3 regions of the Pseudoalteromonas sp. NCCP-2140 genome follow, and region 1 is predicted to be linked to each of the others. Evidence: predicted binding sites of a transcription regulator. Region 1 holds the regulator's gene; each other region holds the start of a gene.
The links. Region 1 encodes sigma-54, which starts transcription at its own class of promoters, with help from an activator protein. Its sites were predicted from a motif close to GTTGGCACGNNNNTNGNNT; they were not measured.
Positions count from the first base shown of each region.

Region 2: the regulator sigma-54 is predicted to act here: its motif matches at 1,672-1,690, upstream of flgB (flagellar basal body rod protein FlgB).
Region 3: the regulator sigma-54 is predicted to act here: its motif matches at 1,874-1,892, upstream of fliE (flagellar hook-basal body complex protein FliE).

Region 1 covers NZ_BRCZ01000003.1:473,799-477,082, reverse strand. The annotation lists gene rapZ (RNase adapter RapZ) at 1-491, opposite strand, end outside; gene ptsN (PTS IIA-like nitrogen regulatory protein PtsN) at 492-944, opposite strand; gene hpf (ribosome hibernation promoting factor) at 948-1,235, opposite strand; gene NFU46_RS08810 (RNA polymerase factor sigma-54) at 1,263-2,759, opposite strand; gene lptB (LPS export ABC transporter ATP-binding protein) at 2,867-3,284, opposite strand, start outside.
Region 2 covers NZ_BRCZ01000002.1:170,933-174,216, reverse strand. The annotation lists gene flgE (flagellar hook protein FlgE) at 1-47, opposite strand, end outside; gene NFU46_RS04720 (flagellar hook assembly protein FlgD) at 99-779, opposite strand; gene flgC (flagellar basal body rod protein FlgC) at 793-1,224, opposite strand; gene flgB (flagellar basal body rod protein FlgB) at 1,227-1,637, opposite strand; gene NFU46_RS04705 (protein-glutamate O-methyltransferase CheR) at 1,773-2,603, opposite strand; gene NFU46_RS04700 (chemotaxis protein) at 2,625-3,284, opposite strand, start outside.
Region 3 covers NZ_BRCZ01000002.1:210,638-213,921, reverse strand. The annotation lists gene fliF (flagellar basal-body MS-ring/collar protein FliF) at 1-1,482, opposite strand, end outside; gene fliE (flagellar hook-basal body complex protein FliE) at 1,503-1,835, opposite strand; gene NFU46_RS04895 (sigma-54 dependent transcriptional regulator) at 2,006-3,284, opposite strand, start outside.

The sequences.
Region 1 (3,284 bases):
AAAGTAATAATCAGCTTTTTATCTTTTTTACCTAAAATCTTTTCGCGAATTGATTCTGCTAACTGATGAACACTCAGATCAGTGGTATCAATCATAAAGTCAGCGCGAGTGATCAACACATCAAGCAGGATTTTTTCTTGTTTAATGGCCAGATCAAGCGGCAAAGAATCAATAGATAGTGGATGCAAGCGGCGTGTTTCTGAAAAGCGCTTGATCAGAGTTTGGTCATCACTGTCTAAATAGAATAGTGTTGGGTTTGCGAAACCTGGCAGGTACTCAAGAATATCATTAAATTCTTGCTGCTCTTTCGGTAAGTTACGCACGTCGATGCTGACCGCTATTTTATCGTAGTTATCAGACACACTACGTACGAGCGAAGGCAGTAAATTAACCGGAATATTATCAACGCAATAATAGCCCAAGTCTTCAAGTACTCGTAAAGCGACCGATTTACCTGAGCCTGAGCGACCGCTGATAATTATTAATTCCATTTATGCCTCTGCTGATATGACCTGAAACAGTTGCTGATCGGTAGTAGCACTACGCAGCTGTTTACAAAATTCTTTATCTTTAAGTCTATCAGCAATTGTTGATAAGGTCTTTAGGTGAAGCTGACAGTCACCATCTGGTACGATGAGTGCCACAAAAATATCAACTGGACGATTATCAATTGCATCAAAATTAATAGGGGATTCACTCACTATCACAAATGCATGAGGCTCATCTGCGCCGCTCATTCGGCCATGTGGAATAGCAATACCTCGGCCAATGCCGGTGCTACCTAGTTTTTCTCGGTTGAGTAAAGCATCTAGGATATCTTGTTGCGATAAATGAGGAAGCTGCTGGTGGGCCAGTTCGCTGATATATTCAAGAATTCTTTTTTTGCTATTAAAAAGGACCGCAGCTTTGCTGCAGTCCTGGTTAGTAAGTGAACTTAGTTTCATAATTTAATGTCGAGCTAATTTCTCTTTGTGTTTAATGACTTGGCGATCAAGTTTATCGATCAGTGAGTCAATGGCTGCGTACATATCTTGATGTTCTGTAGAAGCGAACAATTCGCCTCCGTTTACATGTAAAGTTGCTTCTGCTTTTTGGCTTAATTTTTCTACATCTAGAATGACATGAACATTATTAATATGGTCAAAATGCCTTTCTAGTTTTGCAAACTTGGTGTTTACATAGTCTCTTAATGAATCTGTGATTTCTACATGACGACCAGTTAAATTTAGTTGCATAAGCATTTTTCCTTCTATGTAAAACGTCTAAATCAGACTCTTACGCTGATTAGACGGAGGTATTGCTAGAGACTCACGATATTTTGCAATTGTACGTCTAGCTACTTTAATTCCTTGCTCAGCCAATATATCTGCAATTTTGCTATCACTCAATGGTTTAGCTGAGTTTTCTGCAGCGACTAACTTCTTGATTAAAGCGCGTATTGCTGTAGAAGAACACTCACCACCATTTTCGGTGCTGACATGGCTTGAGAAGAAATATTTCAACTCAAAAATACCCCGTGGGGTATGCATATATTTTTGCGTTGTTACCCGTGAAATCGTCGATTCATGCATTTCGACCATTTCAGCAACATCATTTAGCACCATCGGCTTCATTGCTTCAGGGCCATGCTCAAAGAAAGCTTGTTGTTGTTGAACGATACAGTTGGTCACTTTTAATAGCGTATCGTTACGGCTTTCTAAGCTTTTAATAAACCACTTAGCTTCTTGTAAGTGAGAGCGAATAAATTGGCTGTCGCTACTTGATTTTACAGAGCGAGACATCGCCGCATATTGGCTGTTCACTCTAATCTTTGGCATACAGTCTGGGTTTAACTCGACTACCCAGCGACCTTTTACTTTTTTTACTGATACATCAGGTATGACGTACTCAGACTCTTCGCGCACTATGCTATCCGCAGGCTTAGGATTTAAGCTGTGGATGAGCGTCATCACTTCTTTAAGCTCGTTTTCTTTAAGCTTAGTCTTTTTCATCAAAGTTCGATAGTCGCGACTCGCTAATAATTCGATATGCTCAGATAAAACCATTTTAGTTTCAGCTAAATATGGCGTATTAGCATCGAATTGGCGTAACTGAATGCACAGACATTCTTGTAAACTGCGTGCGCCAATACCCACAGGATCAAATAACTGAATTCTTTTTAAGACCGCTTCGACTTCATCAAGTTCGATTTCTTCTTCATCGTTATTTTGATTAAAGCTTTCGACTATATCTTCACAGCTTACCGTTAAAATACCTGAGTCATCGATAGCTTCTACAATTGCCACAGCAATCGCTTCATCAGTAGGGCTAAATGGCGTGAGCTGTAATTGCCACATTAGGTATTCATGAAGGGTTTCGGTTGATGCTCCCTGATAGATAGATTCATCTTCAGGCATTGGCCCTGACGATGTTGAAGGGGCGGCACTCATGTACTCATCCCACGTGACGTCCATTGCTAAGTCATCGCTTACGGTGTCTTTATTGAGAGCATCACTACTTTCTTGCTCGTACTCGCTAGGTGCTTCTTCGGCAGACGCGCTGACTTGCACATCGTCAGGCTCCGCTTTTTGCTCATTCTTGCCGGTGCTTTCTTCATTGTAATCCGCTTCTTCCACTTCAAGCAGGGGATTACTATCAAGCGCTTCTTGAATTTCTTGCTGGAGATCCAATGTACTGAGCTGCAACAAACGAATCGCTTGTTGCAGTTGTGGAGTCATTGTAAGTTGCTGGCCCATGCGCAGCTGTAATGATTGCCTCATGTATCCCTAACAATCCTTTTTAAGTTATCGATAACTGTATAAACACAGTTATCGATTTATTGTCATTGTTATAAGTCTAGCAGATGCTCTAGTCGCTGGCGTAATGGTTACAGCCTGAATTGCTCGCCTAGATATACATCGCGTACAGTTTGGTCTGCTAATACGTGCTCAGGTGTGCCTGATGCAATTAGCTCCCCATGAGAAACAATGTAGGCTTTTTCACAAACATCAAGGGTTTCTCGAACATTATGGTCAGTAATTAGTACACCGATACCACGATTTTTTAGGTGCTCAATAATTTTCTTTATATCTAACACTGAAATTGGATCAACACCAGCAAAAGGCTCATCTAAAAGGATAAATTTAGGATTAGCGGCTAATGCGCGAGCAATTTCTACACGGCGTCGCTCACCACCTGACAGCGCCATACCTTGGCTGTCACGAATGTGTTGAATACTAAACTCATCGAGTAAGCTATTGAGTGTTTCTTCGCGGGTGGTTTTATTTAGATCTTTACGAGTTTCT
Region 2 (3,284 bases), on a different contig from region 1:
TCTTTTTGCGCGGCTGCTAAGCCTGTTAATGCAATATTGAAGCTCATAACTCACCTCTAACCTATCTCTTAGCCTAAGCTAACCCAAACCTTTTTTACTTATGCGATTTCAGCTATATCAGTTAGCCTAACCGCACCCTCTTTTGTATTTACGATAATGCCGCTTGCACCATTAATATTGACACTTTCAATATTCTTAAAGGTCGCCATTGGCATACTGCTGTAGTCTCCATTTACAAAGCCTTCAGCGCTGATGTCATACTCACCTTCAGGGAGCACATTGCCATCATTGTCTTTACCATCCCACTCAAAACGAAGTGCACCCGCTGACTGAGAACCTAATTCAATGGTACGCACTAACTGGCCTGATGAATCCGTTATTCTTAGCGTTAAAGATTCAACAGCGGTTTCTGCAACCACCGACCCTTTAGCTAGATTTTCGCCATCAAAGTCAATGGTGTCAGACTCAAGTAACGCTTGCTTACCAACGAGCGTTGAAGCCTGTAACGCAGAATTTGATGTCATTGATGCAGTGAGTGATTCAAACTTCTCATTTAAGTTTGAAATACCCTCAGCCATAGTGAAATTCGTCATCTGCGCAATCATTTGATCGTTGTCTGCAGGCTTGCTTGGGTCTTGAAACGACAACTGTTGTGTTAAAAGTGAGAAGAAGTCTTCTTGCGTTAAAGTATCATCTTTCTCTTCTGTTTTATTTTGATTGTCTTGCCAACGTAAATTATCTAAATACGTTGATGACGCACTGCTGATGTCGTTACTCATAACTTATCCTCGGTTACCGCTGCCCAAGCAACAGTGTTTTACTTAACATTTGCTTAGCTGCATCAGCAACTTGCACATTTGTTTGGTAAGAGCGAGAGGCTGAAATCATATTTGCCATTTCTTCTACAACATTAACGTTAGGTTTGTAGATATAACCATTTTCATCCGCACTTGGGTGGTTCGGGTTATATTCAATTTGCAGAGGTTTATCACTCTCTACAACACCTAATACTTTAACGCCAACAGAAGAGCCCTGAGGATTGCTTTGTGATGATGACGCTTTAGTCAGCTCTGCAGCAAAAACAGGATGGCGCGCTCGGTATGTCTGATCTTGGCTGGAGCTAATCGTATTCGCATTCGAGATATTACTGGCTGTGGTATTTAAGCGAACATTTTGCGCACTCATACCGGTTGCTGAAATATCAAAAACATTATACAAACTCATGATTAAGCTCCTTGACTACCGAGGGCTTTTTTAAGGCCTTTAATTTTACTACTCATAAATTGCAGGCTTGCCTGATACTCTAATGAGTTCTGTACATACAAGTTTCGTTCCACTTGTATATCGACTGAGTTACCATCACCTGTATCTGCTTGATTTGGCGTACGAAACATTTCTGCACTGCCAACAAAACGACTGCCCCCGGCAATATGTTTAGCATCGGTTCTTACCATGCTATTGCCGCCTTGTTGGTTGCTTTTTGCCGCTTTTAATGCCGAGGCAAAATCGATATCTTTCGCTTTATAGCCCGGCGTATCAGCATTAGCGATATTTGTCGCTAATAACTCAGCGCGTTGTGAACGGATCAACATCGCATGAGGATGAACACCAAATGCTTTATCAAAACTGATAGCCATAACCATCTCCAAAAAATTGACTCTGTAGTGGTTAATGCAAAAGCTAAGCCAAAAATTTAGGAGTGATTTAATTTATATAAGAGACTGAAAAATAGTTAAATTTAGCAACCTAAGGGCTAGGTTGCTAAGGAGGGTTTACTTTTTCTGATAGATGATACCGGGGTTACAACGAACCATATCAAAGCTATCACTTAAGCCCGCCATTGATTCTGACGCACCTAAAAACAGGTAACCTTTCGGGTTTAAAGCTTGAGCAAATTGCGAAATGATTTTAGCTTTTACTTCTGGTGAAAAGTAAATCAACACATTACGGCAAAATATGATGTCAAACTTGCCCATTAAAGCGTATGAATCCAATAAGTTTAAATGTCTAAAGCTGACCATTTTACGTATAGGGTCAACTACCTGAGCCATTCCATTACCGCTGTCCTTGAAGAACTTTTGACGACGCTCCATCGACAAGCCACGAGCAAGGGCTAGCGAGTCATACTCAGCATTCTTGCACATATCAAGCATGGTATTAGAGATATCAGTGCCAATAATTTGCGCACCCATCTTTAATACGCCTGGATTTTTAGATTGGAACTCGGCAACCGACATGGCAATTGAGTACGGCTCTTGTCCTGATGAACTTGCCGCTGACCATATCTTTAGTGGCCTACGCACATCTTTAAGCTCAGGAAATAGTTTTGTTTTCAATAACTCAAACGGATATTGGTCACGAAACCAAAGCGTTTCATTGGTTGTCATCGCATCAACGACAGCGGCACGAAGCTGCCTCTCATGAGGGCTTAGTGTTTTACTTACCAACTGTGATAAAGACTCAACATTAAAACGCGCCATAAGCGGCGCAAGGCGGCTTTTAACTAAATAAAGTTTATTATCGCCAAGCACAATGCCACATTGTTGCTCTAAAAAAGAGCGGAATTGATCGTATTCGCTTTGTTGTAAATGCTTATTTTCCAAAGTAATACCACCTATAAATAATTAATCACAATGAACCCACTTCTTCACAGCTGTCGCTAATTCATCTGGGTTAAATTTTGCAATAAAATCATCAGCACCCACTTTTTCGATCATTGCTTGGTTAAACACCCCACTTAAAGAGGTATGCAAGATCACATGCAAAGGTGATAATTTTGGATCAGCCTTAATTTCAGCGGTTAAGGTATAACCGTCCATTTCTGGCATTTCTACATCAGATATTAATAGACCAACACGTTCAGTAATATCATTTTGACAATCGAGCTGAGCAATCTCTCTTAAACGTAAAAGTGCTTCTTTACCGTTTTTAGCTAGTTCAGTTTGTACACCTAGAGGTTCAAGCGCACGCTTAACTTGGTTTCGAGCTACTGCAGAGTCATCAGCAATAAAGACAATACGCTCACCTAAGTCACGCTGAATCTCACCTTCACCAACTACTTCAGCGCTTACTTCAGTGTTAACTGGGCAAATTTCGTTTAATATCTTTTCTACATCGAGAATTTCAACTAATTCGTTTTCAATCTCAGTGACCGCAGTTAGGTAAGAATAACGTCCGGCTCCCGAAGGCGGCGGCATTATTTTTTCCCAGTTCATATTCACGATTCGTTCAACACCACCAACTAAAAACCCTTGCACTGAACGGTTGTACTCAGCAATGATGAT
Region 3 (3,284 bases), on a different contig from region 1:
TAGTGTATCGTCTGGGTAAATTAGACGTTTCAGCATAGGTCTTACTACAAAGACAATCAGTACGATGATAACCAGTGCACCTAATGCTAAGCGTAGCATCTTCATGAACCAATCTTGCTCCCAAAGTGGAACTTCAATCGCTTCACCAGCATCTTCACGAACAAATGGCACTGTAACAACCTCAAGCGCATCACCACGCTGCATATCAAAACCAACACCGCCTTGTAATAAACGACGAATATTTGACAATGCTTCTACAGAGCGAGGAACCATGGTTGTTTCACCATTTTCACCCACCTGCGGTACATAATCAACGGCAACTGAAACACTGATACGACGAATAACACCGGTTTGCTGACGCTTATGCGAAATTGTTGTATCAAGCTCATAGTTACGTGTTGCTTCTTTATGCGAACGACTTGGGTTCGTTGCTGAGCCTGCTCCACCTTGGCCTGCAATTTCTGGAATATTAGAGTTAACTGGCGGCTGATTCGTTAGCGCACCAGGAATGCCCACTGCAAGACCACCGATGTTGTTTTCTTCGAACGTGGTTTCACTGCGCACAGCAGGTAAGTCTGGGTTATAACGTTTTTGTGTTTCTTCGACTGCACTAAAGTCCATGTTTAAATCGACTTGCGCGGTATAGTTACCTAATCCTACAACTGGAATAAGGATGCTATCGATTTTATTTAAGTACTCTTCTTCACGCTTACGTTCAATCTCATACTCTTTACGAGAGCGAGCAGCAAGTGAGTTTTGTGAACCTGAATTAAGTAAGCGACCATTTTGATCGGTAACAGTAACACGCTCTGGCGATAACCCTTGGACTGCTGAGGCAACAATATCAACTACTGAGTCAACTTCTTCACCGTCAAGTGTACGACCGCGTTTTAAGGTAAGCACTACCGTCGCTGAAGGTTGTTTTTCACGACGGGCAAATACGTTTTCTTTTGGAATAGCTAAAAGTACTTTGGCGCGAGTAACATTTTTTAGCTCTTCGATGGTACGTGCAAGCTGTTGCTCACGACCATGTTTTAAACGTTCACGTTCAAGGCGCTGGCTAACACCAAACCCCATGTCTTGCATGATGATGTCAGTACCTGAGCTTGGCGCTTGCTCTAGGCCTTCACGAGCCATCAATAATTTAATGTTTTGGTATTCACCTTCTTCAACAGAGATGACGTTACCATCAAGTTCGTAATCAATCTTTTGAGCGTCTAAAAAGTCCAGCGTTTGAATAAGCTCTTCCGTTGGCATTTTGCCAAGCGGACGCATATCTGGTTGACGAGCCCAAATAATAATAAAAATTGCGATAGCCAAACAGATTGCCAAAGCGATCACTAAAGTAACCTGGCGTAAAACATCTACACCGTTTAAGGCACTTAGGTAGCCTGACTTTTGCTCTTGTTGATCATCAGTATCGGTTGAGTCGATACCGCCGCCTGCTAAGGCTAGATCAGTTGATTGATTAGATTGCGCCACAATAATTCTCCACTACCTAGTTACACAGGCATGTTCATGATTTCTTTATAAGCTTCAACAAGTTTATTTCGAACTTGCACCGTAGCTTCAAAAGCGACTGATGATTTTTGCGAAGCAATCATTACGTCTGCTAAAGAAACACTGCGGTCGCCCATTTCCATTGCTGTTACTTTTTGCTTAGCGTCTTGTTGTAAGCCATTCACTGTATCAAGTGCATTGGTAAGTAAATCACCAAACTGTGCCGACGATGTTGGCTGAGTTTGTGTTGGTAAATTATTAATTGAGTTACTACGGCCTACTTCTGAAGCCATAGCTTGCATTTCTTGAAATAATGCGCTGTTTTGAACTTTCATAATACTCTCTGACAATGCAGTTTACTTATGCACTGATAAAGCACAAACCGTGCCACAAAATAAAACCAACAAATTCAATAGTTTGAATCATTAATTTTGCATGTCAGAGTTTTGACAGCAAACAAGCTCACAAAAATGTGAGCTTGTTTGAGTAACTTTTTGGAAGGAGTTTATGCAGGTAAGGCTATACCCAAGTCTCGCATTTGCGCCAGTTTATAACGTAACGTGCGCGGACTAATACCTAAGGTTTCTGCAACCTCTTTGCGCTTACCATTACAGCGCGCTAAGGTTTCTAAAATAATACGATGCTCTTTGTCTTTCAGCTCGTCTTTGTAATTACCTTGCTCACTCACTTGTGGCACGGTATCTAAAATAACTTCAACAGGCTGTTCTTGATATACCGGTGCGTTGTGTGGCGGCGTAGCGACTGGCTTGATATCAACCGTAAGCAACTCTTCAATAAAGATATCATCTTGATGAATACTATTCCCATCGCATAATATCAACGCCCGTTGCATAACGTTATCAAGCTCTCGTACATTACCTGGCCAAGCATGCGATAGCAGCTTTTGTTTCGCACCCTCACTTAATTGAGCTATAGGCTCTTTACTTTTCAGGCAATGACGCTCTATTAAATGCTCAGCCAATACAATAATGTCGCCAGGACGCTCGGCTAATGGTTTCCACATTAACGGGAATACATTTAAGCGATAATATAAATCTTCTCTAAATAGATTTTCGCTCACCGCTTCTTTCAAATCTCGGTTACTTGTAGCTAGAACGCGAACATCAAGCTCTATGGTTTTACGACCGCCTAAGCGCTCTACTTCGCGCTCTTGAAGTACACGCAGTAATTTAGCTTGTAAGCCTAAATCCATCTCAGTAATTTCATCAAGTAAGATGGTACCACCTTGAGCTTGCTCAAATTTACCCGGACAGGCTTGAATCGCGCCGGTAAACGCCCCTTTTTCGTAACCGAATAAGGTTGCTTCAAGCATGTTTTCAGGAATAGCAGCGCAGTTAATAGCCACAAAGGGGGCATCGCTACGATTTGATTTATCGTGGATAAAACGAGCCAACACTTCTTTACCCGAGCCACTTGGGCCGAGTACCATGACACTGGCATCTGAACGGGCAACTTTGCTCGCAAGCTCCAATAGCTTAATACTTGATGGATCGGCAACGATTGGGCCATCGGTTTCTTTTTCCTTTTCAGGCAAATAACGACTCACCATGTTAAGAAGAACTTCTGGAGCAAACGGCTTTGCCATGTAATCAATCGCGCCTAAACGCATTGCTTCTACAGCATCATCAATAGTGGCATAGGCCGTCATCATTAATACCGGCAGCTCAGGATAATTAAGTTTAATGCTACGTAGTAGGTCAAGGCCGCTCATAGCGCCCATTTGCACATCACTAACAACCAATGAATAGCTATTTTGCTTAAGC